2 regions of the Marinobacterium iners genome follow, and region 2 is predicted to be linked to the other one. Evidence: predicted binding sites of a transcription regulator. Region 2 holds the regulator's gene; the other holds the start of a gene.
The links. Region 2 encodes FNR, which switches genes on or off when oxygen is low (the NO sensors DNR and NnrR bind a similar motif). Its sites were predicted from a motif close to TTGATNTANATCAA; they were not measured.

Region 1: CFI10_RS05270 (bifunctional enoyl-CoA hydratase/phosphate acetyltransferase) is a predicted target of FNR. The motif match lies at 11,730-11,743, and genes of this name have one in related genera.

The regions. Positions count from the first base shown of each region.
Region 1 is NZ_CP022297.1:1,079,052-1,094,548, reverse strand. It holds gene purD (phosphoribosylamine--glycine ligase) at 1-677, shown strand, start outside; gene CFI10_RS05320 (LysE family transporter) at 744-1,358, shown strand; gene CFI10_RS05315 (hypothetical protein) at 1,443-1,763, shown strand; gene CFI10_RS05310 (Leu/Phe/Val dehydrogenase) at 2,001-3,068, shown strand; gene pdhA (pyruvate dehydrogenase (acetyl-transferring) E1 component subunit alpha) at 3,061-4,149, shown strand; gene CFI10_RS05300 (alpha-ketoacid dehydrogenase subunit beta) at 4,142-5,128, shown strand; gene CFI10_RS05295 (dihydrolipoamide acetyltransferase family protein) at 5,128-6,240, shown strand; gene CFI10_RS05290 (PrkA family serine protein kinase) at 6,455-8,377, shown strand; gene CFI10_RS05285 (YeaH/YhbH family protein) at 8,453-9,751, shown strand; gene CFI10_RS05280 (SpoVR family protein) at 9,741-11,267, shown strand; gene CFI10_RS05275 (histidine triad nucleotide-binding protein) at 11,319-11,690, shown strand; gene CFI10_RS05270 (bifunctional enoyl-CoA hydratase/phosphate acetyltransferase) at 11,843-12,814, shown strand; gene CFI10_RS05265 (acetate/propionate family kinase) at 12,819-14,000, shown strand; gene rlmB (23S rRNA (guanosine(2251)-2'-O)-methyltransferase RlmB) at 14,016-14,768, opposite strand; gene adk (adenylate kinase) at 14,869-15,497, opposite strand, start outside.
Region 2 is NZ_CP022297.1:2,225,535-2,241,031, forward strand. It holds gene ccoG (cytochrome c oxidase accessory protein CcoG) at 1-698, shown strand, start outside; gene CFI10_RS10705 (FixH family protein) at 769-1,284, shown strand; gene CFI10_RS10710 (heavy metal translocating P-type ATPase) at 1,292-3,754, shown strand; gene ccoS (cbb3-type cytochrome oxidase assembly protein CcoS) at 3,754-3,969, shown strand; gene CFI10_RS10720 (sulfite exporter TauE/SafE family protein) at 3,972-4,640, shown strand; gene hemN (oxygen-independent coproporphyrinogen III oxidase) at 4,710-6,101, shown strand; gene fnr (fumarate/nitrate reduction transcriptional regulator Fnr) at 6,208-6,984, shown strand; gene CFI10_RS10735 (adenine phosphoribosyltransferase) at 7,215-7,757, shown strand; gene CFI10_RS10740 (recombination-associated protein RdgC) at 7,837-8,751, shown strand; gene queE (7-carboxy-7-deazaguanine synthase) at 8,738-9,370, shown strand; gene CFI10_RS10750 (bile acid:sodium symporter family protein) at 9,371-10,252, opposite strand; gene CFI10_RS10755 (cation diffusion facilitator family transporter) at 10,598-11,767, shown strand; gene gor (glutathione-disulfide reductase) at 11,849-13,204, opposite strand; gene xthA (exodeoxyribonuclease III) at 13,382-14,197, shown strand; gene CFI10_RS10770 (universal stress protein) at 14,207-15,145, opposite strand; gene CFI10_RS10775 (YgaP family membrane protein) at 15,293-15,497, shown strand, end outside.

The DNA of each region.
Region 1 (15,497 bases), 1.1 Mb from region 2:
ACAATGTGCTGCCGATGGCCACCAGCCAGGACCACAAACGTGTTGGCGATGGCGACACCGGTCTGAATACCGGCGGTATGGGTGCCTACTCTCCGGCACCGGTAGTAACCGCCGAGATCGATCAGCGTGTAATGGACGAAGTGATCATGCCGACCGTGAACGGTATGAAGGCGGAAGGCAACGAGTATACCGGCTTCCTGTATGCCGGCCTGATGATAATGGCCGACGGTACACCTAAGGTAATCGAGTACAACTGCCGTTTCGGTGATCCCGAAACCCAGCCAATCATGCTGCGCCTCAAGTCTTCACTGGTAGAACTGTGCCAGGCGGCGCTCGACAGGAAGCTGGACCAGACCACTGCCGAATGGGATGAGCGCAAGTCCGTTGGGGTCGTCATGGCGGCTGGCGGCTACCCGGGCGACTACGCCAAGGGCGATGTGATCAGCCTGCCGGAATCCTGCCCGGAAGGCAGCAAGATATTCCACGCCGGCACCCAGCTGGATGACAAGGGCCATGTGGTCACAGCCGGGGGGCGTGTGCTCTGTGTCACCGCACTGGGTGACAGTGTGACCGAGGCTCAACAATGCGCCTACGCACTGCTGAAGCAGGTCAGTTGGAAGGATGCCTACTTCCGTACCGATATCGCTTACCGCGCGATTGCACGCGAAAACACCTGATATTTCACGCCAATGTTTCAACAGCCGCCTTCGGGCGGCTGTTTGCGTTGCAGAGGTTTTATAACGATGAGTACAGAGATCTGGATTGCACTGCTGGGCACCGCCCTGCTGATCAGCCTGTCTCCCGGTGCCAGTGCCGCCACCGCCATGGGCGCAGGTCTGACCTATGGTGTCCGCGGCGCCTGCTGGAGTACGCTTGGGCTTGTCAGCGGCTATGGCGTACAGATTATGGTGGTATCTCTTGGGCTTGGCAGTCTGATTGCCACCTCACCGAAGCTGTTTTCCATCCTTAAATGGATCGGTGTAGTGTATCTTATCTGGCTCGGAATCCGTTTCTGGAGACAGCGCGCATCAGGTGAGGTGGAGTCGCTTGCGTTTGCGCCTCGTCACAGCCGCTTCCTGCAGGCGTTGCTGGTCAACATTACCAACCCAAAAGGTCTGGTTTTTCTGCTCGCGCTGATCCCCCAGTTCATCGATCCCGCCCGGCCGCAGCTGCCCCAGCTAATTACTATTAGTGCTACACTGATGGCAGCCGAAGCCTGCATCATGACCGGATACAGTGGCTTGGCATCGGGCCTGCGGCAGCAATTCGCTCACCCCATGGCCATGATCTGGCAGCAGCGGCTGGCAGGCAGTGCACTGATCGCCGCGGGACTGGCGCTTTCGGTGGCCACTCTCTGATTCAATGGAACGACCGGCATGACAGGATGGCAACGGATACTGACTGGGCTAGGCCTGCTGGCTCTGCTCTCGGGGTGCAGTCTGATGAAACGACATGACTCCCCTGAGCAGAGCGGCTACTGCCTGCGGGCTGGACAGGAGCAGGCATTCGATTGCTCAGCACCTGCCCTGGAGGTAAACCAGGTACGTGACCCTCTGCAACCCCGCACCCACTTTACGGATGAAGAGCTGTTCTCCCTTCTGTCGGAGGTTAAACGCTGGCTGGAACGTGAGCGACTGATCGCAGCCGGCGAACCCGTCCCACCCCACCTGTTGCCCCAAGAGGCACCAGCCGCACCACCTGCCCCCGTCTCACCGACCGGTTCACCTCTCTGGCCGCGTGTACTGGAAGCGCTTTCGCACTGATTCTTCGCACTGCAACACGGATCCAATTCATCCTTGCCGATCGCTCTGTCATCGGGCCTGAAAGTGTCTTTGTGCATCTGCACATGCCGCACCCAATCACTCTAAATCACTGATCCTCAAGCTGTACTTTGCCCAGAGCTGTGCTATTCAGAATGTAAGGGGTGGTGCTGTCCACAAGACTCAAGGTCACCCATTCACATACGTTTTCCCTGACGCCCCAGTGCGGAGGACCCCGTCATGTTGAAGCAGATGGAAAACGCCGGTCTGACCGACCTCCACTTCGGCCTGGATCCGGCTACCGGTCTAAAAGCCATTATCGCGATTCACTCCACAGCGCGCGGCCCGGCCATCGGCGGCTGCCGTTTTATCCATTACACTCGTGAGCAGGATGCCATTACCGATGCACTTCGACTTGCCCGTGGCATGAGCTACAAGGCCGCCTTGGCCGGCTTGCCCCACGGCGGCGGCAAGGCGGTGATTATCAAGCCGGAAGGCGCGTTTGACCGAGCCGCATTGATGCAGACCTTCGGCCGCATGGTGGATCAGCTGGGCGGGCGCTATATCACCGCCATGGACAGCGGTACCGAAGTCAGCGACATGGATGCCATCGAAACCACTACCCGCTTTGTCAGCTGCACAAGTGCCAGCGGCGATCCCTCTCCACATACATCACTGGGTGTATTCGAGGGCATCAAGGCTGCAGTTATGCATCAGCTTGGCAAGGACAGTCTGGCAGGGCTCAGCATCGCCATTCAGGGGCTTGGCCATGTGGGATACGCACTGGCACAGCGCCTGCACCAGGCCGGCGTACAGCTCTACGTCGCCGATATTGAGCGCGAACGGACCGATCGCTGTGTGCGTGAATTCAACGCCCGAGCCGTTGCAACCGAGGCGATCTACGATACCGGTGCGGATATTTTCAGCCCCTGTGGCCTGGGCGCCACCCTCAACAGCGACACCATCCCTCGCCTCAACTGTCGCATTGTTGCCGGCTGTGCCAACAACCAGCTGGCGACCGATGAGGACGGCAACCGCCTGCGTCAGCGAGGAATTCTGTATGTACCTGACTATGTGCTCAATGCCGGTGGATTGATTCATGTTGCCATGCATCATGCCGGTCGCTCCGCTGATGAGCGTGATGCCAAGATTCGTGAAATTGCAGCAACCCTCACTCATCTCTTTGCAGAAGCCGACCGTACCGGTCAGTCAGTGCACCATGTCGCTGACCTGCACGCCGAATCGCTGTTGCAGGCGGCCGGTGAGGTACAGCTGACTCATCAGCACCAGGAGGTGCAGCATGCATGAGATACGCTATCACGGCGAAATTCATCTGACCCGTTACCTGGCTCCGGACGGCACACCTGTGGGTGGCATGCCTGAGTGGGCGCAGGGCAGTGATCCCTGGTGCCACTATTACCGCCAGATGGTGCTCGCTCGGCAGTTTGATGCCAAGGCGATCAGCCTGCAGCGTACCGGCCAGCTGGGTACCTATGCCTCTCTGCTGGGTGGCGAGGCCATTGATGTGGTTTGTGGAGCACTGATGCAGCCGGAAGACGTGCTGGTACCCTATTATCGCAACCATATTCTGCAGATGATGCGCGGCGTTCCCATGCAGGATGTGCTGCTGTACTGGGGTGGTGACGAGCGCGGCAGCGCTTCACCGGCCATGCGCAAGGACCTTCCCAACGCAGTCCCCATCGCCACCCAGTGCCTGCATGCATGCGGCGTGGCCACGGCACTCAAGTTGCGTCAGCAACCACAGGCCGTACTCACCATGATCGGCGATGGCGGCACCTCCAAGGGTGATTTTCTGGAAGCCATCAATGTGGCCGGTGCCTGGCAGCTGCCGGTGGTCTTCGTGATCAACAACAATCAGTGGGCCATCTCGGTGCCTCGTGCCAAACAGTGCATTGCTCCGACACTGGCTCAGAAAGCGATCGGTGCCGGTATCCGCGGCGAGCAGGTGGACGGCAACGATGCCGTTGCCCTGCATGAAGTGGTCGGCCAGGCATTGGCACGCGCCCGCAACGGAAAGGGCCCCACATTGATTGAAGCGGTCAGCTACCGACTCTCCGACCATACCACAGCCGATGACGCCACCCGTTACCGTTCGGCAGAAGAGTTGAAACAGGCTTGGGCACGAGACCCCCTGCCTCGTCTGCGCACTTGGCTCCACAGCCAGAATCTGTGGGACGAACAGCAGGAGCAGCGCTGGCAGGAAGAGGCCAAGGGGATGATCGGAAAGGCGGTCGATGCCTACCTGGCCATGCCGCCACAGGCGATTGATGATCTGTTTGATTATCTCTATGCAGAATGCCCGCCGGGGCTGCAACGGCAGAAAGAAGAGATGCGTCAGAAGCGGCAGGGAGGAGAGGATCATGAGTGACAATGCCATTACCCTGCTGGATGCCGTTAATCTGGCACTGGCACGCGCTATGGAAGATGACCCTAACGTAATTTTGCTGGGCGAGGATATCGGCACCAACGGCGGCGTGTTTCGTGCCACTGCTGGCCTTCAGGATCGCTTCGGTGAACGCCGCGTGATCGACACGCCGTTGGCCGAAACCATGATTGCGGGTCTCAGTGTCGGCATGGCCACCCAGGGCATTCGGCCCGTCGCTGAAATCCAGTTCATGGGCTTCATCTTTCCGGCCTTTGAACATCTGGTTGCCCATGCCGCCCGCATGCGCCACCGCACCCGTGGCCGCCTGAACTGCCCCATGGTACTGCGGGCGCCGTTCGGCGGCGGCATTCATGCCCCCGAACACCATTCGGAAAGTACCGAAGCCCTGCTGGCACACATCCCCGGGTTACACGTCGTGGTGCCCTCGTCCCCCGCTCGTGCCTACGGTTTGCTGCTGGCCGCGATTCGTTGTGACGACCCGGTTGTCTTTCTGGAACCAAAACGGATCTATCGCGCCAGCAAAACACTGGTGGAAGACGATGGACAGGCTCTGCCGCTGGATACCTGCTTCACCTTGCGCGAAGGAGAGGACATCACTCTGATCAGCTGGGGGGCTGCCGTCACGGAAACCCTTGCCGCTGCCCGCCAGCTGGCAGAGAACGGTGTCAGTTGTGAAGTAATCGATGTTGCGACCCTGAACCCGATCGACCATGACACCCTGATCGCATCGGTCAGCAAAACCGGCCGCTGTGTCATTGTGCATGAAGCATCGCGGCACGGCGGCCTGGGAGGAGAAATTGCCGCCACTCTGGCCGAACAGGCTCTGCTCTCGCTCAAGGCCCCGCCACGCCGTGTCACCGGCTATGACACCGTCATGCCCTATTACCGTAATGAACAACTCTACCTGCCCACCACGGCTGACATTGTTCAGGCCGTGCAGGAAACGCTGGAGTACGCCTGATGAAATATTTCAAGCTGCCCGATCTGGGCGAGGGTCTGCCCGAAGCGGAAATCGTGGAATGGCATGTTCGTGAAGGAGACAGCATCAAGACCGATCAGATCATGGTATCGGTGGAAACGGCCAAGGCGATCATTGAAGTCCCTTCGCCCCAGGATGGGGTGATTGCGCACCTGTTTGGTGCAGAAGGTGACACCATTCACACCGGTGAGCCTCTGGTCGAGTTTGCGGATGAGGACGACAGTGACAGTGGTACCGTTGTGGGCGAACTGAGTCGACACCAGGGCAGTGACAGTCAGCGCGAAGAGTTCATTATCGGGGCCGCTCCCAGCAGTCGCCAGGCGGCATCCGCCCGAGTAACACCCGCTGTACGCGCCTTGGCTCAGCGCTTGAATGTGTCACTGGATACGCTGCGCGGCAGCGGTTCACAAGGCGCTGTCACGGCACAGGATGTGGAACATGCCGCAAGCCTCGACCGTTCACTGGGCGCTCCCGAGGCCCTGCGCGGCGTACGCAAACAAATGGCACGGACCATGGCCCAGTCCCATGCTGAGGTGGTACCGGTCTCGCTGTGTGAGGATGCCGATATCGACCACTGGCCCGCCGGTACCGACATCACCATGCGGCTGGTTCAAGCCATCGCGGCTGCCTGCAAGGCCGTTCCCGAGCTGAATGTCTGGTTTGATGGCCATCAGCTGGCACGGCGGGTACACCAGAAAATCGACCTTGGCGTGGCCGTGGATACCGAGCAGGGACTGTTCGTACCGGTCCTGCGTGATATCGGCAACCGGTCTGTCGAAGACCTTCGCGAAGGGCTGAACCGGCTGCGTGCCGATGTCAAATCCCGCTCCATTCCACCGGCCGAGATGCAGGGCGCCACCATCACCCTCAGTAACTTCGGCACCCTGGCCGGCCGTTACGCCAGCCCGGTGGTGGTACCGCCTCAGGTGGCGATTGTGGGTGCGGGTGTGATTCGATCAGAGCCGGTTGCCATTGATGATCAGGTCGTCGTACACAAGGTGATGCCCCTGTCACTGACATTCGACCATCGTGCCGCCACCGGTGGCGAAGCGGCGCGATTTATGCAGGCACTGATTATGTCGCTGCAGGCCTGAGCCGTTTGTCGCGATGCAACGTATGACAATTCAGATGGTCAAATCAGACAGGAGGACAGGACCGCTGGATGACAGGTGCGACCAGCTTTTTTAGGTCGCACCTCACTTGACTCTCCGTAATCTGAACTACACTGAAATCACTGGAACGCTTCGCCGGTTTGGCCAATAAGCGTTTGAATTTTCAGTGGGTAGCGTAACGTACAGGAAGGTGAGCATGAGTATCTTCGAGCACTATAAGGCACGTTATTCGGCCATCCTGCAGGAAGAGATGAGCCTGCAGGAGTATCTCAACCTGTGTCGGGAAACCCCAAAGGTATACGCCAATGCTGCCGAGCGCATGCTGGATGCGATCGGTGAACCCGAGGTGATCGATACCGCACTGGACCCTCGCCTGAGCCGCATCTTTTCAAACAAGGTGATCAAGCGCTACCCTGCTTTCAGCGAATTCTACGGCATGGAAGAAGCGATTGAGAGTATCGTGTCCTACTTCCGCCATGCAGCTCAAGGGCTCGAAGAGAAGAAACAGATCCTGTATCTGCTCGGACCTGTTGGGGGTGGTAAGTCATCGCTGGCGGAGCGTCTCAAGCACTTGATGGAGCATATCCCCTTCTATGCGATCAAGGGCTCACCGGTATTCGAGTCACCGCTGGGACTGTTCAATCCGGAAGAAGACGCCGAAATACTGGAGCAGGAGTACGGCATCGCCCGTCGCTACCTGCGTGGCATCATGTCCCCCTGGGCCGTGAAACGTCTGCATGAATACGGTGGTGATATCACTCAGTTTCGGGTGGTGAAACTGCATCCGTCCATTCTGGATCAGGTAGCCATTGCCAAGACCGAACCGGGTGACGAGAACAACCAGGACATCTCAAGCCTTGTCGGTAAGGTGGACATTCGCAAGCTGGAAGAGTATCCACAGCACGACCCGGATGCCTACAGTTTCTCTGGCGCCCTGTGCCGTGCCAACCAGGGGATTATGGAATTCGTCGAGATGTTCAAGGCACCGATCAAGGTGTTGCATCCACTGCTGACTGCCACTCAGGAGGGCAACTACAACAGCACCGAGGGCATGGGTGCCATCCCCTACGACGGCATTTTGCTGGCCCACTCCAACGAATCGGAATGGCAGAGTTTCAAGAACAACAAGACCAACGAAGCGTTCATTGACCGTGTGTATATCGTCAAGGTGCCCTATTGCACCCGAGTGAACGAAGAGATCCATATCTACGAGAAACTGCTGGAAAACAGTTCGCTCAATGCCGCCCCATGCGCACCGGATACCCTGCACATGCTGGCCCAGTTCACTGTCCTGTCACGCCTGAAGGAGCCTGAAAACTCCAGCATCTACTCCAAGATGCGCATCTACAACGGCGAGAACCTCAAGGACACCGATCCACGTGCCAAGTCGATGCAGGAGTACAAGGACTCCGCCGGCGTCAACGAGGGTATGGATGGTCTCTCAACCCGGTTCGCCTTCAAGATTCTGTCCAAGGTATTCAACTTCGACGCCATCGAGGTGGCGGCCAACCCGGTCCACCTGATGCATGTACTGGAGCGTGAGATCAGTCAGCAGCAGTTCCCGACCGAAACCCAGGAGCGCTACATCGGCTTTTTGAAAGAGTATATCGCGCCCAAGTACATCGATTTCCTTGGCAAGGAGATCCAGACCGCCTATCTGGAATCCTACTCCGAGTACGGGCAGAACATTTTCGACCGCTATGTCACCTATGCCGACTTCTGGATTCAGGATCAGGAGTACCGTGACCCTGAAACAGGTGACATTCTCGATCGCCAGGCCATCAACGAAGAACTTGAGAAGATCGAGAAGCCGGCGGGTATCAGCAACCCGAAAGACTTCCGCCACGAGATCGTCAACTTTGTACTGCGCGCCCGGGCCAGCAACAACGGCAAGAACCCGGCATGGAACAGCTACGAGAAGATGCGCTCCGTGATCGAGAAGAAGATGTTTGCCAATACCGAAGATTTGCTGCCGGTGATCTCCTTCAATCCGAAAGCCTCTTCGGACGATCAGAAAAAACATGGCGAGTTTGTGAAACGGATGATCGAACGTGGATACACCGAGAAGCAGGTTCGCCTGCTGTCCGAATGGTACATCCGCGTCCGCAAATCGCAGTAACCGGGCACCAGGAGCCGTAGCCTGATGGAACTGACCCGGCAGTTGCCTGGCAACTGCCGCATGGGAGCCTGAAACATGAGTTACATCATAGACCGCCGAGAGAACGCCAAGAAAAAAAGCACGGTAAACCGTCAGCGTTTTCTGCGCCGCTACAAACAGCACATCAAACGTGCCGTTGAAGACGCCATCCATGATCGCTCCATCAAGGAGATCGATCAAGGCGGACAGGTCACCATTCCTCGACGTGACATCTCCGAGCCGGTCTTCCATCACGGTGAAGGTGGATTGCGGCACAAGATTTTCCCGGGCAACAAGGAATTTGTCGAAGGCGACGAGTTCAAACGCCCCGAAAGCGGTGGTGGCGGTGGCGCCGGTCAGGGAAAGGCCAGCAATCAGGGTGAAGGCGAGGATGACTTTACCTTCACCATCAGCCAGGAAGAGTTCCTCGACTTCATGTTTGAGGATCTTGAGCTGCCCTGGATGGTGCGCAAACAGCTCAAGGATGCCACCTCGTTTGAAACCCGTCGTGCCGGCTTCACCAGCAGCGGATCACCGGAGAAGCTGCATATTGTGCGCTCGTTGCGGGCCGCTCATGCCCGTCGCATCGCGCTGACCGACAAGAACGTACGACAGCAGATTCGTGCCCTGCGCAAGGAGCTCTGGGCGCTTGAAGACACACCACCCTCCGTTGAAAAAACAGAGAAGATCACCGCCTTGCGTGAGCAGATCACTCAGCTTGAAAAAGGCTCTCGCAAACTGCCGTTTCTGGATGACTTTGACCTGCGCTACACCAACCTCGTGCGAGTGCCCTTGCCTTCCAGCAAGGCGGTCATGTTCTGCATCATGGATGTATCCGGCTCCATGACGCAAAGCGTCAAGGATATCGCCAAGCGTTTCTTCATCCTGCTCTATCTGTTCCTGAACCGGAACTACAAGCAGATCGATGTGGTCTTTGTGCGCCACCACACCCATGCCAAGGAGGTGGATGAACAGGAGTTTTTCTATTCTCGCGAGACCGGCGGCACCATAGTCTCCAGCGCCCTGGCTCTGACCGCCGATATTATCGATGCCCGGTATCCCCCGGCCGACTGGAACATCTATATCGCTCAGGCGTCGGACGGCGACAACTGGGATGGCGACTCGACCACCTGCAGCAAGCTGTTGGCCAGCCGCATTCTGCCCAAAACCCAGTATTACGCATACGTGGAGATCACCACCGGTCCACACCAGAATCTCTGGCATGAATATGAGCAGGTGCGTGAAGCTTTCAAGGAGCAGTTCGCCATGCAGCAGATCACCGATGCTGGCGATATCTATCCGGTCTTCCGCCGACTGTTCGAGAAGCGTACCGAGGGGGGTGCCCATGAGTCGTAAAAAACGCCAGCCAATCTCGACCGGCTCAGACTGGACCTTCGAGCTGATCGAGTCCTATGACCGGGAAATTGGCCGTGTCGCCCGTGAGTTCGGGCTTGATACCTATCCCAACCAGATCGAGGTCATCACCTCGGAACAGATGATGGACGCCTACTCCTCGGTCGGCATGCCGCTAAACTATAACCATTGGTCCTTCGGCAAGCAGTTTGTGGAGACCGAGCAGAACTATACCCGTGGCCGCATGGGGCTGGCCTATGAAATCGTTATCAACTCCAACCCCTGCATCGCATATCTGATGGAAGAGAACACCATCACCATGCAGGCGCTGGTGATTGCACATGCCTGCTACGGCCACAATTCCTTCTTCAAGGGCAACTACCTGTTCCGAACCTGGACTGATGCCAGTGCCATCATCGACTACCTGCTGTTCGCCAAGAACTACATCCGCCGCTGCGAGGAGAAGCATGGCGTGGAAGAGGTTGAGCAGCTGCTGGACTCGTGCCACGCCCTGATGAACTATGGTGTCAACCGCTACAAACGCCCACGCCCGCTCACCGCCGCCGAAGAACGTGAGCGTCAGCAGGACAGGGAAGAATACATACAGCGTCATCTGAACGATCTGTGGAACACCACCGTACCCCGCAAGGCGGACAGTGATGATCGCAAACACCCTCGCTTTCCGGCAGATCCGGAAGAGAACATTCTCTACTTCATCGAGAAGAACGCGCCACTGCTCGAACCCTGGCAACGGGAGATCGTTCGCATCGTGCGCAAGGTTGCACAGTATTTTTATCCCCAGAAACAGACTCAGGTGATGAACGAGGGCTGGGCCTGCTTCTGGCACTATACGTTGCTGCATCAGCTGTATGACGAGGGGCTGGTCACCGACGGTTTCATGATGGAGTTTCTTCATTCCCATTCCAGCGTGGTCTATCAACCCCCGTTCGACAGCCCCTATTTCAGTGGAATCAACCCCTATACGCTGGGTTACAACATGATGCAGGATATTCGCCGCATCTGTGAAAATCCGACCGATGAGGACCGGGAGTGGTTCCCCGATATTGCCGGCAGCGACTGGAAAGCAACGCTTGACCACGCCATGCGCAACTTCAAGGATGAAAGCTTCATCCTGCAGTATCTGTCACCCCGGTTGATGCGGGAGCTGAAACTGTTTTCGATCATGGATGACAGCAATCGTCCGGTACTGAAAGTCGATGCTATCCATAATGAACGTGGCTATCGTCAACTGCGCGAATCACTGTCCGCTCAGTACAACCTCGGCAATCGTGAGCCCAACATTCAGGTCTGGAATGTGAACATCCGTGGCGACCGTGCCCTTACCCTGCGTCATTACATGCATAACAACCAGCCATTGGGCCAATCAACTGAAGAGGTGTTGCGGCACGTACACCGCCTGTGGGGATTCGATGTACAGCTTGAATCCGTACTGCCGGACGGTACCGTTGCCAAGCAGTATGCCTGCCCACCACGGGAGCAAAAGGTTGAGGCAATCTGACTGCGCTCGCTATACTGCTTCGACACGAATCAAATGAGTCGAGAGAAGGTTATGGATTGTCTGTTCTGCAAAATTCTGGAAGGTGAAATCCCGGCTGAGCGGGTGTACGAAGATGACCAGGTCATCGCCTTTCGCGACATCAACCCACAGGCACCCTTTCACTGCCTGATTATTCCGCGCAAGCATATCGCAACATTGAATGACATTGCCGACGACGACCGCGAGGTAGTGGGGCATATGATTCAGGCCGCCAGCAAAATTGCTCAGCAACAGGGCTTTGATCAGGATGGCTACCGCACCGTATTCAACTGCAACACCCACGGTGGCCAAACGGTCTACCACATTCATCTGCACCTCCTCGGTGGCAAGCCGATGGGTTGGCCTCCGTATCAAGACACTCTGAAAACCCCGGTTAACAACTGAGGCATGGTGGCCGAGCCACATGCTCGGCTGCCCTGGATCTTGCCTCGGATCAATTTTGCCGCGAGCCTGTCCGCTTTATGTTGCACTGCGTCATAATGGGTTCATTATAGGACTATACCCTAGTCATCAGCATTCTCAGGAAGGATACCCCCATGTCGATATCAGCTGACGCCCCCAACACCACGATTTCAACCGAGACACCGCCGATGCACAACCAGCTGGAGTTCTTTATTGAGCAGGCACGCAAATCCGGCCCTATCCGCACCGCCGTTGTCCATCCGGTCGATCACAACAGCCTTTTGGGTGCCATCGAAGCGGCTGAACAGGGGTTAATCGAGCCTCTGCTGGTCGGCCCGGAGCACAAGATTCGTGCCGCAGCCGAAATTGAAGGCATCGACCTGTCACCCTACAAAATCATCAGCACCGAACACAGCCACATGGCGGCCGAATGCGCCTGTACACTGATTCGCGAAGCCAAGGCCGTCGCGCTGATGAAAGGCAGCCTTGGCACTTCTGAACTGCTCAGTGCCGTGGTTCATAAAACCAAAGGCATCCGTACAGAGCGGCGCCTGAGCCATGTATTCGTGTTTGACGTGCCCAACTACCACAAACCATTGGTGATCACCGATGCCGCCATCAACGTGGTGCCTGATCTGTTGGTAAAACGGGATATCGTTCAGAACGCCATCGACTTCTGTCAGTCATTGGGTAATGAGTCGCCCAAGGTCGCGATTCTGGCCGCGGTTGAAAAGGTGAAGCCGACCATGCAGAGTACCATCGACGCTGCCGCCCTGTGCAAAATGGCAGATCGCGGACAGATCACTGGCGGCATCCTGGACGGCCCGCTGGCTTTCGATAATGCCATTTCACTGCAGGCCGCCATCGACAAACATATCAACTCACCGGTCTCTGGTGACGCCGATATCCTGCTGGCGCCAGACCTTGAGGCCGCCAACATGATCGCCAAGCAGCTGATCTACCTGGCCGATGCCAAGTCAGCCGGCCTGGCCGTAGGGGCCAAGGTACCCATTATTCTGACCAGCCGTGCCGAAGGTACTCTGGGCCGCCTGGCGTCCTGTGCACTGGCTTCCTACATGGTCAAGCATCCACGCAAGGGGGGCTGAAAGCATGGATACCATTCTGACCGTTAATGGTGGCTCCTCCAGTCTCAAATGTGGCCTATATGCCCTGCGTGCGAGCGAACTTCACTGCCTGTTTCACCTAAAAGTGGAAAACCTGCTGGGTGACACCACACTGTTCAAGGTGCGTGATGAAGACAACCGGGTACTGGACTCGCATCAGCTGGAGTGCCAGTCAGTGGCACTGGACGAGCGTCATCAGTTCGCCTTGCGTGAAGTGCTGCAATGGGTCGAAGCGCACCTGCCGGAGTCACGTTTGATTGCGACCGGTCACCGAGTCGTACATGGTGGTGACCTGTTCAACACACCGATGCGACTGGACGATGCTGTGCTGGAGCAATTGAGAAGCTTTATCCCGCTGGCCCCGCTGCATCAACCTTATAACCTGAAGCTGGTTGAAGCCTGCCGTGCACTGGCACCACAACTACCCGTTGTCGCCTGTTTCGACACCATGTTCCATGCGGCACAGCCCCGGCTGGAGCGGCTATATGCCTTGCCGCGCCACCTCATCGAGAAAGGCGTGCACCGCTATGGCTTCCATGGCTTGTCCTACGAGTATATCCAGCGCCAGCTCAGCCTTGGCGGAGCTGGCAATTTGAAAACAGTGGCCTGTCACCTGGGCGCAGGCGCCAGCATGTGTGCCATTCGAGATGGACGCTCCATCGCATCCAGCATGGGCTTCACCGCCGTCGAAGGCCTGCCCATGGGTAGTCGCACCGGCAATCTTGACCCTGGCGTGCTTCTCTATCTGATGCGGGAAGAGAACATGGATGTGGATGCACTGGAAAAGCTGATCTACAAGGAAAGCGGCTGGCTGGGCGTTTCCACCATCAGCTCGGACATGAAGGAGCTGCATCAGGCCAATGATCCTCGCGCCGAGGAAGCAATCGACATGTTTTGCTACCGTGTCGCGCTGGAGATGGGCCGCCTGGGTGCCGCACTGGAAGGGGTGGAACAGGTGGTGTTCTCGGGTGGTGTCGGCGAGAACGATGCGGATGTGCGCGCGCGCGTGCTGGAGCGCTGCCGCTGGCTTGGCATAGAGATTGACAGTGAAGCGAATCAGCGCAACAGCGGTATCATCAGCACGCCGGACTCAAAGGTCACTGTGCGTGTGATGCCGACCAATGAGGAAGCGATGATCGCCACCCATGTGGATGAACTGCTGCACTGAAGCACACAGCGGAGGCTAGGCCTCCGCTTTTACCGCCCGCTGACGCACCACTTCAAACAGGCACACTCCGGTTGCCACGGACACATTGAGGCTACTGACCTCCCCTGCCATCGGAATGTTCACCAGCTGATCGCAATTTTCACGGGTGAGACGACGCATGCCCTTGCCTTCCGCACCCATCACGATCGCCTGCGGCCCGGTCAGGTCAGCCTGATACAGGCTCTGGGTCGCTTCGCCGGCGGTTCCGGTGATCCAGATACCGTGTTGCTGCAACAATTGCAGGGTACGCGCCAGGTTGGTCACCTGAATGTAAGGCACCACTTCGGCAGCACCGCAGGCAACCTTGGCAACGGTGGCATTAAGCGGTGCCGACTTGTCCTTGGGGGCAATAACGGCTGTTACGCCTGCGGCATCCGCTGTACGCAGGCAGGCTCCCAGATTGTGTGGATCGGTTACGCCGTCCAGCACCAGCAGCAGAGGAGCTGTGTCGGATTGTTCCAGCAGCCGGTCCAGTGCCTTTTCACTCAAGGCACGCAGCGGTTCACATTCGGCGATAACCCCTTGATGACGACCTCCACCAGCACGCTGATCCAACCCTTCACGCGGCTGTGTGATCACCTTGATGCCGCGCGTACCAGCCAGATCCAGTACTGTCTGCAACCGGGCATCTTCGCGGCCCTGCTGGATCAACAGGCAACGAACCCGATCGGAATTGCGCTGTAGAAGAGTCGTGACGGCGTGCAGGCCGAAGATATCCGTTGTGTTCATGCTGCCTCATATGGCTGTATCAGAAAACAGGCGGGTATTATGGGCCAATTGAAAGCAAAAAGCCGCCCACTGGCGGCTTTTTAACAATCAGAACAGGCAATCAGCCTTCGAGACCCGCAAACACCTTGTTGCGGATATCATCAACGCTGCCGACACCTTCAACGTATACATAACGCGGCGCGTTCGCTTCACCGGATTCATTCCAGCTGCGGTAGTAATTGATCAGCGGAGCTGTCTGGTCATGATAGACCTTCAGGCGCTGACGTACGGTTTCTTCCTTGTCATCCTCACGCTGAACCAGTTCCTCACCGGTAACATCGTCGAACCCTTCCTGCTTCGGCGGGTTGAACACGATATGGTAGGTACGGCCCGAAGCCGGGTGTACGCGGCGACCGCTCATACGCTTGATGATTTCAGCATCGGCCACATCAATCTCGACAACGGCATCAATATCCACACCGGCATCTTTCAGCGCATCAGCCTGCGGCAGGGTGCGGGGGAAGCCGTCAAACAGGAAACCATTGGCACAGTCTGCCTCTGTGATACGTTCCTTGACCAGCCCGATGATGATGTCATCGGATACCAGGCCGCCTGCGTCCATCACTTCCTTGGCCTGCTTGCCAAGCGGGGTGCCCGCCTTGACCGCAGCACGCAGCATGTCCCCTGTGGAGATCTGCGGAATGCCGTACTTTTCGGTGATGAACTGGGCCTGGGTGCCTTTGCCGGCGC
Region 2 (15,497 bases):
TTATCTCCTACGATGAGAAGCGTGGAGAACCTCGTGGCAGCCGCAAAAAAGGGGTCGACAAAGAAGCGGCCGGCCTGGGCGACTGTATCGACTGCTATGCCTGCGTTCACGTCTGCCCAGTCGGTATTGATATACGTGACGGCTTGCAGTACGAATGCGTGGCCTGTGGTGCCTGCGTTGATGCCTGCGATGACATGATGGAGCGTGTCGGCTATGAACCCGGGCTTGTACGCTACACCACTGAACACGCCTTGAACGGCAACACAACCAAGCTATTGCGCCCCCGTCTGATCGGTTACTTTGTTGCATTGATGGTGATGTTTGGTGCCTTCATCTGGGCCATCGGCGACCGCGTTCCGCTTGAAGTTGACGTGATCCGTGATCGTGGCCAGCTGTACACCACAACACCGTCCGGCATGATCGAGAACGTTTTCACACTCAAGATCGCCAACAAGGAGCAGATAGACCACAGCTACCGCATCGAAATTGATGGTCCGGAAGGACTGAACATGATCTCGACAGATACTGTGACAGTAAAGGCTGGAGAGCTTCTGACATACCCTGTCAGGGTTCAAATAGAACCGGGGCAGCTGAGTCAGGCCAACACTCCTTTCAGCTTTACTGTCGAGGCCGCTGAAGATCCTTCAATCCATATTGAAACTGAAAGCCGTTTCCTGGGTCCCACTCCACAGCGATAGTGCTTCATTCGGCTTAATTAGGTTAGAATAACGGCCGGTTCATTCCGGCCGTTTCCATTCAAGGAGTGTCATGAATACACACGCAACTCCCCCCGCCCCCTGGTACAAGCAGCCCTGGCTCTGGTTCATCTTGGCGCCACTGATTGCGGTGTTCATCTATGCTTCATTTTTCATGTACATTGCAGTAACCACCAGCGACGGCATTGTTAAGGAAGACTATTACAAGGTCGCCCGCGGAATGAATATCGACACATCCAAATCTGATGCAGCAAGCAGACTGGGACTTGAAGGCACCCTCAACTTTGATACCGTAACCGGTGATATCAACCTGCGCCTGAGTGGTATGCTGACAAGCTTCCCGCAGACTCTCAGTCTGAATATCATTCATCCAACCCATCAGAAATTTGACCAAATCCTGATTCTGAAAAGCGTTGATGGCAAAGGCATCTATTCCGGCAGCCTCACTGCAGGTCTGATCGGAAAACGCTACCTTTCCCTGTCTCCTGCCGACGAAAGTTGGCAGCTGCGCCAGGAAATGGTACCGCCTTATTCTGAACTGATTAGCCTTACGCTCACTGCGCAATGAGCCAGCCATGACCGCACAGCAGCCCCCGGCGCGCACGCCCTGTTATCACTGTGGCCTGCCTGTTCCTCGTGGCAGCCAGTACACTGTCAGCATTGAGGGCAAACAACGCTCCATGTGCTGCCCTGGCTGCCAGGCGGTTGCACAGACCATCGTAGATGGGGGGCTGGACAACTTCTATCGCCATCGCGACAGTCAGAGTGCGGACAGTGAGCTGATCCGCACCAACAGCGGTAGCCGGCGCAAGCAAGAGTTGGAGCTGTATGACAACCCCGAAGTGCAAAGCAGCTTTGTACATAACGCCGGGGACGATCAGCGTGAAGCTGTGTTGGTTATTGAGGGCATCACCTGTGCCGCCTGTGTCTGGCTGCTGGAAAAACACCTGACAAGCCAACCCGGTGTTACCGCTGCCAGTGTCAATATGACCACCCACCGTGCCCGTATCCGCTGGCACAGTGGAACCACACGTCTGAGCCACCTGCTGGCAGAAATTGATCGCCTGGGCTACCAGGGCCACCCCTATCAGCCCAACCGCGAAGAGCAGTTGCTTGAGCAAGAGCGTAAACGCGCCGTGCGCCGCCTTGGGGTGGCGGGTGTATGCATGGCTCAGACCATGATGCTCGCCGCAGCACTCTATGCCGGCGAACTCAGCCATTCCATGGACGCCCATATCATCACCCTGATGAACTGGGCATCCATGGTTCTGGCAACCCCCGTAGCGCTTTACTCTTCCGTGCCCTTCTATAAAGCCGCCTGGCGCGACTTGCAAACACGCAGCCTGAGCATGGACGTGCCAGTCGCATTGGCAATTTTGCTGGCCTATTTTGCCAGTGTCTGGTCAACGGTTTCTGGCAGCGGCGATGTCTACTTCGAGTCAGTCACCATGTTCGCCTTTTTCCTGCTGGTCGGGCGTTTCATGGAAATGGCCGCTCGTCATCGAACCGGCAGGGCAGGCAACGCACTGCTTGATCTGCTGCCAACCAGTGCCATTCGCCTTGACGGCGATACCGAAACGCTTGTGCCCGCCACTCAACTGCGAACCGGAGACAGGGTCTTGGTCAAGTCGGGGCATACCATTCCGGCTGATGGCCGTGTTATCGAGGGGCGCAGTTCAGTGGACGAGTCGGCTCTGACCGGTGAGTACCTGCCCCAGTCACGAAGCACTGGCGAACTGGTCATCGGCGGCACTCTCAATATCGAGCACCCGCTTCAGATCGAAGTAACCGAGACGGGCAGTGAAAGCCGCCTGTCCGCCATTGTCCGCATGCTGGATCGGGCCCAGGCAGAGAAGCCGAGCGTTGCTCGCATAGCCGACCGTGTTGCCAGCCAGTTTGTGGCAGCCACGCTTTTGACGGCAGCAGCCGTGGCGGTATTCTGGTACTTTTATGACCCTGCACGCGCATTCTGGGTCACGCTGTCCGTGCTGGTCGTCACGTGCCCCTGCGCCCTTTCACTGGCAACGCCTACCGCCCTGACTGCTGCCACAGGCACTCTACGCCAGCGTGGCATGTTGATCAGTCGCGGGCACGTACTGGAAAGCTTTGCCACGGCAACCCATATTATCTTCGACAAGACCGGTACATTGACCGAGGGCAACCTTAACATTGAGGAGATATGTCCTGTCGGCACACTCGACAGCCAAACACTGTTGAGTATTGCCGCCGCACTCGAAAGCCGTTCCGAACATCCTATTGCCCGTGCCTTTCGTGCCCACGCTGTTCAGGCCGCCACGGATGTACAGGTGCATGTTGGCCAAGGCCTTAGCGGTATGGTTGAGGGCAAGCGCTATCGAATTGGCAAACCCGGTTTTGCCTGCCCTGACGATACGCCTCAACAACCCAAAAGCAGCGGGTTGTGGTTATTGCTTGCAGATGCTGAACAACCACTAGGTTGGTTCCGGCTCGATGATCAGATTCGCCCCGAAGCCGCACAAACACTCACTGAACTGCGCGCACTTGGCCTGACGCCACTAATGCTCACCGGTGATGCCTCCGATGCTGCACAAAAGGTCGCCTCTCATCTTGGAATTGATCAAGTATTCAGCGGTATGAGCCCTGAACAGAAACTGGCACACTTGAACCATCTGAGCCAGCAGGGAGCTGAGATCATTATGGTGGGCGATGGTATCAATGATATCCCCGCACTGGCCGGTGCCCGCACTTCGGTTGCGATGGCCAGTGCAACCGATCTAGCCAAGACCAACGCTGATGCAGTCCTGATTGCCAACGACCTGATGCGATTGGCCGATTGTGTGCGCATGGCACGCAAGACACGCACCATTATCCGTGAGAACCTGAGCTGGGCGCTGCTTTACAACCTTCTTGCCCTGCCCGCTGCAGCCGCCGGCCTGGTGCCACCCTACTGGGCCGCGATCGGCATGTCCGCCAGCTCGCTGGTAGTGGTCGGCAATGCGATGCGACTGAGTCGCCGCCACGTCGTGGCTCAGCCAACCAATGAGGGAGCGGAACGTTAATGGATATTGTTATCCTGTTAATACCCATCGCGATCATTCTGGCAGGTTTTGCGATCTGGGCATTCTTTTGGAGTGTGAACAGTGGTCAATTTGATGACCTTGAGTCACCGGCTCATCGTATCCTCTATGATGATGACGAAGACCTTATTCCCGAGGATGCACGACAGAAAAAGGATAATCCCGAGCCGGAAAACCAGGATCAGGATACCCGTTGAGCATGCCTGAACCCGCCCTTCTTGCTTCCGCCCTGTTGTTTGGCCTCGCCGGCAGCACTCACTGTATCGGAATGTGCGGCGGAATCGCCGGCAGTCTGGCCATGAGCGGCGGTGCGCGAGTCCTTCGCTTTCAACTGGCCTACAATCTTGGTCGCCTGTTCAGTTATGCCCTTGCGGGTGCCTTGATCGGTCAGCTGGGCCAGCTGTTTACTCAAACGGCTGAGCTTACATTGATTCTGCGTAGCGTTGCTGCGCTCATCATGGTTGTGATGGGTTTATACATTGCCGGCTGGTGGCAGGGCGCGGCCTATCTGGAACGAGCCGGAGGTGTTGTTTGGCGCCGGTTACAGCCTTTCACCCACACCCTGCTGCCCGCCGACACCCTGCCCAAGGCGCTGCTCCTGGGCGCACTCTGGGGTTGGTTGCCGTGCGGTCTGGTCTATACGACTCTGCTCTGGGCCGGTACGGTGAGCAACAACAGCCTCACCAGTGCGAGCCTGATGCTGGTATTCGGTGCCGGTACTCTACCTGCTCTACTCACATCGGCGCTCCTGGCACGCCAATTGAAACAGTTATTACAACGCAGTGGTGTAAGACAGGGGGCGGGGCTTTTGGTAATTCTGTTTGGTCTGGCAACCCTGCCATGGACCGGCCTGTTGCACCCGCATTGATATCCATCAACAACCGCCCGGTCACTCTTCCCTATAATGCCCGGCCGGCCAACAAATAGAGGTACTGAGGTGAACAACCAGACAACCATCAGTTGGGATATGGACCTGATCAAGCGTTATGACCTGTCCGGCCCCCGCTACACCTCGTACCCGACTGCGATCCAGTTCGATTCCGGCCTGAGCCCCGAGAAGTTGATCGAAACCGGGCGCTCCACAAGTGACCCTCATGCACCCTTGTCGCTGTATGTGCATATCCCTTTTTGTGCTCACGTTTGCTACTACTGCGCCTGTAACAAGGTGATCACCCGCAACCGCAAGAAAGCTCAGCCCTATCTTGATACTGTTTATCGTGAAATGGCAAAGCTGTCACAGTGGTACCGTGGAGACCGGCAGGTAAATCAGCTGCATTGGGGTGGTGGTACCCCGACGTTTATCAGCGATGATCAAATGCGTGAGCTGATGCAGGCACTGCGCAGCAATTTCAATTTGCGTGATGACGACAAGGGCGACTATTCAATTGAGATTGATCCGCGTGAAGCCAGTGACCAGACTCTGGAGGTTTTGCGCGAGATCGGCTTCAACCGTATCAGTCTTGGTGTACAGGATGTGGATGCACGGGTACAGGAGGCGGTCAATCGCGTCCAGCCCACCGAGATGACCGCGCGCGTACTGCAACGCTCGCGTGAACTGGGATTCAAATCGATCAACATGGACCTGATCTACGGCCTGCCGCATCAAAGCGAAGAAAGCTTTGCCGATACCCTCGACACCGTCATTGCCATGAGCCCTGACCGCCTGTCAGTGTTCAACTATGCGCACCTGCCGGATCGATTCCGCTCACAGAAACACATTCGTGCTGAAGACTTGCCCAGCCCCGAGACCAAGCTCAACATACTGCAAAACAGTATCAATCGCCTGCTTGAGGCCGGTTACGTTTATATAGGCATGGACCATTTCGCCAAGCCCGATGATGAACTGGCCCTCGCCCAGGCGGAAGGCAAGCTTCATCGCAACTTTCAAGGTTACACCACCCATTCCGATTGTGACCTGGTTGCCATGGGCGTATCAGCCATCAGTCAGATTGGCGATGTCTATTATCAGAACGAGCATGATATTGCCGCCTACAGTCAGGCCGTTGCTCAGCAGCAACATGCCGTCAAGCGCGGTGTAACACTGAGCCGTGATGATCATATTCGCCGCGCGGTCATTACTGAGTTGATCTGTCAATTTGAACTGGATGTTGCGGCCGTCGAGCAGCGCTTTGATATTCAGTTTGGCGATTATTTCAATGCCGAGCAGGCTGAACTGCAGCAGTTCAGTACTGATGGCTTGATCGAGTTGTCATCCAGTCGCATTCGCGTGACTGCAGCAGGCCGCCTTCTGATAAGACGCATCTGTATGGCGTTCGATGCCTATATACCGAAACATGAAGCCACACGGAGTTTCTCGCGTATCATCTAAAGTCGAGGCCCGTTAACCGGGCCCGGCGCTTCACCCTCTGGGGTAAATGTTACATAATGCGGGAAAGCACTCGCAGCGTGACGAACCCAACAATAAGGATGACCCCATGGCCGACTGGAAATCTCAAGGAAAGCTTCACAGCCTGCAACAGGTCCATTGCAAGACCTGCAGCCTGAGCTCACTCTGTCTTCCGGTATCGCTTGACCTGACCGAGATCGACCGACTCGATGATATTATCGAGAAAAGCCGCCCGCTCAAGAAAGGTGAACACCTGTTCCATCAGGGTGAACCCTTCAGCTCCGTGTATGCCCTTCGGGCCGGCACAATCAAGAGCTACACGCTCACCAATGAGGGTGAAGAGCAGATCACCGGCTTTTATTTCCCGGGCGAACTGGTCGGCCTGAGTGGATTTGATGCCGAAACCTATCCCATGTCAGCCAAGGTACTGGAAACCACGACCGTCTGTGAGATCCCCTTTGAACGTCTGGATGAGCTTTCAGGCCAACTGCCCGAACTGCGCCGTCAGATGCTGCGCAGCATGAGCAAGGAACTGCGAGATGATCAGCAAATGATGCTGTTGCTGTCGAAGAAAAATGCAGAACAACGCGTGGCAACCTTTCTTCTCAAATTGTCTCAGCGCTTCAAGGCACGCGGGTACTCTGCATCCAACTTCCGTCTGTCGATGTCACGTAACGAGATCGGCAACTATCTGGGCCTGGCCGTGGAAACCGTCAGCCGCATCTTTACGCGCTTTCAAAAGATGGACCTGATGCAAGTGGACGGCAAGGAAGTGGAGCTGACCAACCTGGACGAAATGTATCGTTTGTCTGGCGAGGCACGCCAAGGTGAATGCTCCCAGCATCAGGAAAACCAGACCAGCTGACACCATGACGGGGAAGCTGCCAACATTACCAAGCCCATCCATACGGTTGGCGGTTTATAACCGGGGCCAGTATCACGCCAATAAAAAAGGCATGGCTTCTTTCGAAGCCATGCCTCAAGTTGCACAATGAAGTAGCCATCTCAATGTGTAACCCAACGAAGCCATTACACCCTTAATCCGCCCTCGCAGCATTGAGTTATGTCAATTGAGCGCCTAACCGGGAGATATTTATGTCCTACGATGAGTTTTATGTGAAGTCTGTCATCCGTTCACTGCAGGACTGGCCCGAACCCGGTGTAACCTTTCGCGATGTAACTCCCATTTTCAAAGACCCCAAAGCGATGCGTATGGTGTCGGATGCGTTCATCCAGCGTTATATCGACAGCGATATTACGCATATCGCCTGTATTGACGCTCGTGGCTTCTTGTTTGGCGCGATCCTGGCGCACCAGCTCAACCTGCCGCTGGTACTGGTACGCAAAAAAGGCAAGCTGCCGGGCGAAACCATTCATCAGGAATATACGCTGGAGTACGGTACCGCCGCAGTTGAAATGCAGATTGACTCGGTTGAGTCCGGTGACCGCGTACTTCTGTTCGATGACCTGATTGCTACCGGCGGCACCATTTTGGCCGCCTGCACCCTGATCAAGAAGCTTGGCGCGGAGGTTATCGAGGCCGCCGCCCTGATCGATCTGCCGGACCTGCAGGGCTCAACCCGCATTCAGGAACTGGGCATCCCCGTTTACTCCCTGCTCGCCTACGAAGGCTGCTAAGCTTCCCATCTGATGCACCGGGTACGCCTGCCCGGTGCACACTGTTATACTTCACCCCTTTTGCACCTCTGGAGAGTCCATGCTCTGGTTCCGTAATGCCATTGTCTATCGCTTTGAACCCACCCCGGGGTTTACCCCTGAGCACCTGAGCGAAGCCCTGTCAGAACACCCATTCACTCCCTGTGGCAGCCAGGAACTGAGTCGCAGCGGCTGGAGCGCACCAGTGAGCGAAGCTGACGAGATGCTGGTATTCAGCAGCAACGGCTTCATGCTGATCAACTTGCTGCAGGAAGAGCGCATTCTGCCCGGCAGCGTTGTACGCGAGGCATTGGATGAGCGTGTTGCCCTGATTGAAGCCGAGCAAAGTCGTAAGGTCTACCGCAAAGAGAAGCTGCAACTCAAGGATGAAGTCATTCTGGACCTGCTACCACGCAGCTTTACCCGTCGTCGCCGTACATACGCCCTGCTGATGCCACAGCAGGGCTGGCTGCTGGTGGATGCCTCCTCGCACAAGCGTGCAGAAGATCTGCTGAATCAGCTGCGCCAGGCGCTGGGATCACTCAAGGTACAGCTGGTGCAGACTCAGGTACAGTCCGATAAGGTCATGACAGCCTGGGTACAGGGTGAAACCATGCCACAGGGCTGGGCACTGGAAGATGAATGTGAGTTGCGTGACCCGATGACCGAGGGCAGCAAAATCAGTGTCAAGGGCCAGGAACTGCTGTGTGACGAGATTGCAGCACATATCAGTACCGGCATGCTGGTCAAGCGGTTGGCGTTGGAATGGCAGCAGCAGATCCGGCTGGTCCTGCATGAAGACCTGAGCCTGCACCGCCTGCGCCTGTGCGATGAGTACCGTGATCAGCTCGAAGCCGACACGCCTGAAGAGGCACTCGCGGCCCGTGATACCGAACTGGCTCGCATGGGGCTCGAGTATGCCCGCCTGCTGCCTGAGCTGATCGCGGCGCTTGGAGGCGAGCATGTACAGCGTTAAGGAGATCTTCTATACGCTGCAGGGAGAAGGTGCTCAAGCAGGACGGGCAGCGGTATTCTGCCGTTTTGCCGGCTGCAACCTTTGGTCCGGCCGGGAGCAGGATCGATCTAAAGCAATCTGTGACTTCTGCGACACGGACTTTGTCGGCGTCGATGGACAAAATGGTGGTAAGTTTGCCAGCGCGGCCAAGCTTGCACAGCGGGTTCGCTCGTTCTGGCCGGACGCCCCAGACGGCAAGCCCTACGTTGTCTGCACTGGTGGAGAGCCCGCCCTGCAGCTTGATTCAGATCTGATTGACGCTCTGCACGGCGAGGGTTTTGAGATTGCCATCGAAACCAACGGTACCTGCCCTCTGCCCGAAGGTATAGACTGGATCTGCGTCAGCCCCAAGGCCGGCAGCGAACTGGTTGTACACAGCGGTAACGAGCTGAAGCTGGTCTACCCACAGCCACTGGCTCAACCCGAACGGTTCACTGAAATGCACTTTGACCATTTTTATCTGCAGCCAATGGATGGCCCTCTGCAAACTACCAATATCCGCCGCTGCATCGATTACTGCATGGCGCATCCACAGTGGAAACTGGGTCTGCAGACGCACAAGATCACCGGTATCGACTAATCATTGAATGCGCTGGCGCACCAGCACCAGATCACGGTTGCGCCAACCCACCAGCAGCAAGGCCGGCAATTGCATCAACACCCCGTAGATCAGCGCACTGGCAGACATTTCAGCACTCTGCAGCAAACCGCCCGTCACAAGCAAAGCCGTCCCCGCATTTTGAATTCCCACTTCAATACTCAGGGTCACCTGCTGCGATGCCTGTAACCGCATCAGGCGAGCCAGCAAGTAACCACTGCCCATTGCCAAAAGTGCCAGCAGCAACGCTGCAGGCCCTACAATGGCAACCAGAGCCGGCAAGCGTCCCCAGTTGGCCGCCACAATTCCGGTAACAACCACAACCATAAACACCAGCGACAGTATCTTTACAGGCCCTTTAACCCGTTGGCTGAAGCCAGGGCTGTGGCCACTGACAAGCATGCCCAGTAACACCGGCAACAATGCCACCAGTACCAACTTCATCACCGACTCCAACACAGGAAAATCGGGCAGTACAGCGTCTCCCTGCCAATGACTCAGGGCCATCAACGTCAACAACGGTAGCGAAAAAGGCGTAATCAGGCTTGAAATGGCGGTTAGCGACACCGACAAAGCCGTGTCGCCCCGCGATAACAAGGTTAGCATGTTGGAGGTAGCGCCACCCGGTGCAAAGGTCAGTACCATCAAGCCAACGGCCAACAATGGCGGCAACTCTAGCGCCGTTACCAACATCAGCCCCAGGCAAGGCAGTAACAGCAGCTGTCCCAGCAACCCCACCAGCACAGCGCGGGGTGCCTTGAGCACACGCCGGAAGTCATCAACCCTGAGCGTCATGCCAACCCCCAGCATGATGACAAACAGCGCCAGCGGCAAAAACCATTGGGTCATGACTGAGGTTTGCATTTTCGCTCCCGTGAAGGTCAAAATTCAAAGCAACATCTTAGGTTACTCTCGCCTCTAGGGACAATCGCTCACACAAATTTTACCGCCATCCCCCATTACCTCTGGGCTGGCCGGGTATACCCACATCTGCTGTGGATAACACTGTGAAAATTTGATTACCAAACGGCTTCAGCAGGCATGTTCTCTTGCTCTTCTACAGATTGATTATTTTTTGATCAACTGTATTTATTCATTTATTATCAATATGTTACATAACGCAAGTGTTAATTTTAAGGCCTTTGCGCTGGTTCTGGCCGAGTGTTGCAGGTATCATCCCCCGCTGTCGGATGAGAGAGCTTCGGATTGATGCAAGAGCAACTGGACATACGCCGCAAGGCAGCCGAAAAAGTCACCATCATTGGTGCTGTTCTGGACACCGTACTCGGAATCCTTAAAATCCTGATTGGGGTCATCGCCAACTCCACTGCGCTGGTTGCGGACGGTATCCACTCATTGTCGGACCTGGTCACCGACTTCATGGTGGTCATCGTGTTGCGTCTGTCTCACCAGGCACCTGACGAAAACCACCCCTGGGGCCATGCGCGTTTTGAAACCGTCGGCACGGTTGCGCTCGGCGTGATTCTGGTAGGTGTCGGTGGCGTGATGGCCTATGACAGTCTGCAGCTTCTGTTCAGCGAGCAACCAACAATTCTGCCCAGCTGGCCGGCACTGATCGTTGCAGCACTTTCCATTGTCAGCAAGGAATGGATCTTCCAGTACACGTTCAAGGTAGGCAAGAAGCTGGACTCTGACCTGATCATCGCCAATGCCTGGCACAGTCGTACTGATGCCTTCTCATCCATCGTCGTACTGCTGGCTGTTGCGGGCGCCATGGCCGGCATCTGGTGGCTGGACGCCCTTGCAGCAGTACTGGTTGCGCTAATGGTCGGCAAGATTGGCTGGGACCTGGTCGCCAAAAGCATTACCGAACTGGTCGACACAGCCCTGCCGGAAGAAAAGGTCACCAAGCTGCGCGAGCAGGTGCTGAGTGTTGACGGCGTAATCAATGTGCACAGCTTCAAAAGTCGTCGCATGGGTAGCCAAAGCCTGTTGGAAATGCACCTTCAGGTTGCTCCTCACCTCAGTGCGGCGGAAGGGCACTTCATCGGTGACAACGTGGTGTGTCAGCTGCAGAGTCGCTTCGATGATATCAGCCATATCATTTTCCATATCGATACCTACGATGATGAAGAATTCCATGACGAGGTATTTTGCCCTGTCATGCCAACACGGCCTGAAGTCAGCCAACATCTGGACGCTATCATCAGCCGTATTCTGGGTGACAATCCCGACTACGAGCTGATCCTGTACTACCACCCTGAGTATATCGACCTGGACATCAAGGCTTCTGAGCAGTTTCACCAGCTTATGCTGCACACAGGCCTAACGGCGCGAGAGTTGCAGGAGCGTCTGCGTGAGCAACTGACCGGGTTGAACTGGTTTCGTACACTGCATCTTTGGCTGCCGCCACGATAGACAGCCGCGACTCCTCTCTGGCTGAGCAGAACGAAAAAGGCCGGGACTGATGCCCGGCCTTTTTTGCTGCTTAAGCCTGGATCACCTGACCGGCTCACGCATGGTGACAAACTCTTCCGCTGCCGTCGGGTGGATGCCAATGGTGCTGTCAAATACCGCCTTGGTTGCGCCTGCCTTGAGTGCCACACCGATACCCTGAATGATCTCACCGGCTTCTGCGCCCACCATGTGTACGCCAAGCACGCGATCGGTGTCAGCATCCACAATCATTTTCATCAAGGTGCGTTCGTCACTGCCGCTTAACGTGTGCTTGAGCGCACGAAACTCGGAGCGGAACACCTGAATATTGCTGTACTGCTCACGCGCCTGCTCTTCACTCAGACCAACCGTTCCGATATTGGGCTGACAGAATACGGCCGTGGGGATCAGGTCGTAATCCACCTTGGGTGAACCCTTGGCATAGAGGCTTCGCACCAGCGCCATGCCTTCGGCCAACGCCACAGGGGTCAGCTGCACCCGGTCAATCACATCACCGATGGCATAGATCGACGGCACCGAGGTCTGAAACTGATCGTTGACTATTACGGCTCCGTTTTTTGCCTGTGCAACGCCCAGTGCTTCAAGCCCAAGCCCATCGGTATTGGGTACACGACCGGTGGCATACAGTATCTGATCGGCTTCCAGGATACGCCCATCCGTCAGGCGGGCACTCAAGCGGCCGCTGGCTAACCGCTCAATCGACTCGATATTGGTATCGAAGCTGAGGTTTACACCCTTCTTCGCCACTTCCTGGGCCGTGAATTCTCGCACTTCCTGATCAAACCCGCGCAGAAATAGCTCACCGCGATAGATCAGCTCAGTGCGCGCACCCAGGCCTGCAAATATGCCGGCAAACTCAACCGCAATGTAGCCTCCGCCAACGACGATCACATCCTCGGGGAACTGTTCCAGATCAAACACTTCGTTGGAGCTGATGACATGTTCCTTGCCTGGCAGGTCCGGCACAAAGGGCCAGCCTCCGGTAGCCACCAGAATCCGCTCTGCAGTATAAGTCTTGCCGTTGACACTGACCTCATTAGGCCCTGTGATGCTGGCGCGGCCATCCATCAACTCACAGCCGGCATTTTTGAGCAGGTTGGTGTAGATCCCGTTAAGACGGGCAATCTCCTGCTTTTTGTTGTCTCGTAAAGTCGCCCAGTCAAATTGGACAGACTCCGCCTTCAAGCCGTAGCCCTCGGCTTCATGCAAGGACTCAGCATAATGTGACGCATAGACATAGAGTTTTTTCGGCACGCAGCCCACGTTAACGCAGGTACCACCAAGATAGCGATCTTCGGCTACAGCTACCCGAACTCCCATGCTGGCAGCCATCCGGCCAGCACGTACACCGCCAGACCCGGCGCCAATCACAAACAGGTCATAATCGAATTCTGCCACTGTGCTCTCCTTAACAATCCACTCGTTCATTAGAGACATTGTATCGGGCTGTAACACGATAGCCCAATAGAACTGCCGCCCCGCAGTAATAGCCAAAAACTATTGCATCGTACCCACCTGGCTGGCCGTTTCTGATAATATGATTCACCTGACCCGCAGCTTCCTTCAGGACAGAGCATGAAACTGATCTCTTTCAATACCAACGGTATTCGCGCACGCATGCACCAGCTTGAGCGATTGATCGAAAAGCATCAGCCGGATGTGATCGGCATTCAGGAAACCAAGGTAGCCGATGACCAGTTCCCGCGAGAGCAGATCGAGGCGATGGGATATCACGTTGTCTATCACGGTCAAAAGGGACATTACGGCGTGTGCCTGATTTCTCGTGAGCCTGCGATTAATGTTGAATACGGTTTTCCGGGGGATGAGCCTGATGCCCAGCGCCGCATGATCATGGCCGAGTTCAACTCGGCCAGCGGCAAGCCCATCAAGGTTCTTAACGGCTACTTCCCCCAGGGCGAGAACATTGCCCACGAGACAAAATTCCCGGCCAAGCGTCGTTTCTATGCTGATCTGCTGGCTTATCTGCAGTCCAGCTGCAACCCCGAGCAGCCGCTGGTGGTGATGGGTGATCTTAATATTTCGGCGGAAGACAAGGATATCGGTATCGGTGAAGTCAACCGCAAACGCTGGCTGAAAACCGGCAAAACCAGCTTCCAGCCGGTTGAGCGCGAGTGGCTTGACCAGCTTAAGCAGTGGGGCCTGGGTGACAGCTTCCGCATACTGCACCCGGAGGAGGACAACCTGTTCAGCTGGTTCGATTACCGCAGCCGTGGCTTTGACGACGATCCTCGTCGAGGCCTGCGCATTGACGCGATTATGGCCACGCCCGTATTGCTGGAGCGCTGTCGAGATGCCGGTATCGATTACGAGATACGAGGCATGGAAAAACCGTCCGACCATGCCCCTGTATGGGCCAGCTTCGAGATTTAGCCCTGCTGTCTAGAACTCTGTCACCGGGCAGTGAAAGCTGTCCGGTTTGACGATCATCAGGTCACAGCTGACCTGATCCAACAGACGCTCAGCAGAACTTCCCAGCAGCAGTCGATCGATAAAACCGCGCGCCAAAGACCCCATCACCAGCACATCGATTGACTGTTCATCGATCAACTTCGGCAATACCTGATGAAACTCACCTTCCCTAAGGTGAACGCAGGGGTCTCCGACCTCCAGTTGCAGTGGCGCAATCATTTCACCAATCCGCTGCCGGTGCTCTATTGCCACTTTTTTCTGCAGCTGCTCGTAATCCACAACCAGGTGCTCATCGAAAATGGCCGAGTGTGGCAGCGTATTGAATACGTGAATCACATGCAGTTCTCCCCCCAGCTGTGCCGCCAACCGTGTTGCATGGCTCAACAGCTTCTGATCCAGCTCAGCAGCTACATCATCAAGATGAAAAGGGTCGATGGCGGCTGCAATGCGAGGACGCTCAGACCATTGACGTGTCTTGCTTAACAGCAGTGGTGTCGGGCACTGGCGCAGCAAACGCCAGTCAGACGCCGCCAGCAACTGGCTCAGCACTCTGGGATGAGGCTCCAACGCATGCAGCACCAGCTCGGGCTGGTAGCGCAGCGCCTTGCGTACCACGCCTTCAGCTCGATCCCGATCCCAGTAGACATCCGCCCCGGCCTCAATCTCCTGCTGTACCAGCTTGTCCATATGGGACTGCAGACCTTTTTCCACCTTTCTCAAGACGGACTGAATCGCATGCTGGCGCCCATCAGCGTCGAACAGATGACTGCTGTCCAATCCCGCCGAATAGACACAGGAAAACAGTTCAACCTGACTGTCGGGCGTCAGCAGACGCCGCATCTTCTGCAGCAGCTCGCCCCGGTGCTCATCTTCAGCAAGATTCACCAATAAACGCCTGAACTCACTCATGCCGGTCTCCTGTCAGAATTTTTTCCAGCATAGCCCGACTGAAGGAGCATGGAAACGACAGCATTGGATATTCAGTCGACTTTTGACTATTAATATTAGACATTAATTATATATAATTCAGAAAACTCTAATCAAAGGAGATGCTCGATGACATTGAATGCTGCCCTGCGCTTGATGGCCGGTACCGTTGTGCTGATAAGCCTGGCACTTAGCCAATACCACTCTGCCCTCTGGCTCTGGCTGACTGCTTTTGTCGGTTTCAACCTGCTGCAGTCTGCCTTTACTCGCTGGTGCCCCGCCATCACGGTGTTTCGCTTGCTGGGCCTGAAGGAAGAGGTATGTGACTCCAAGG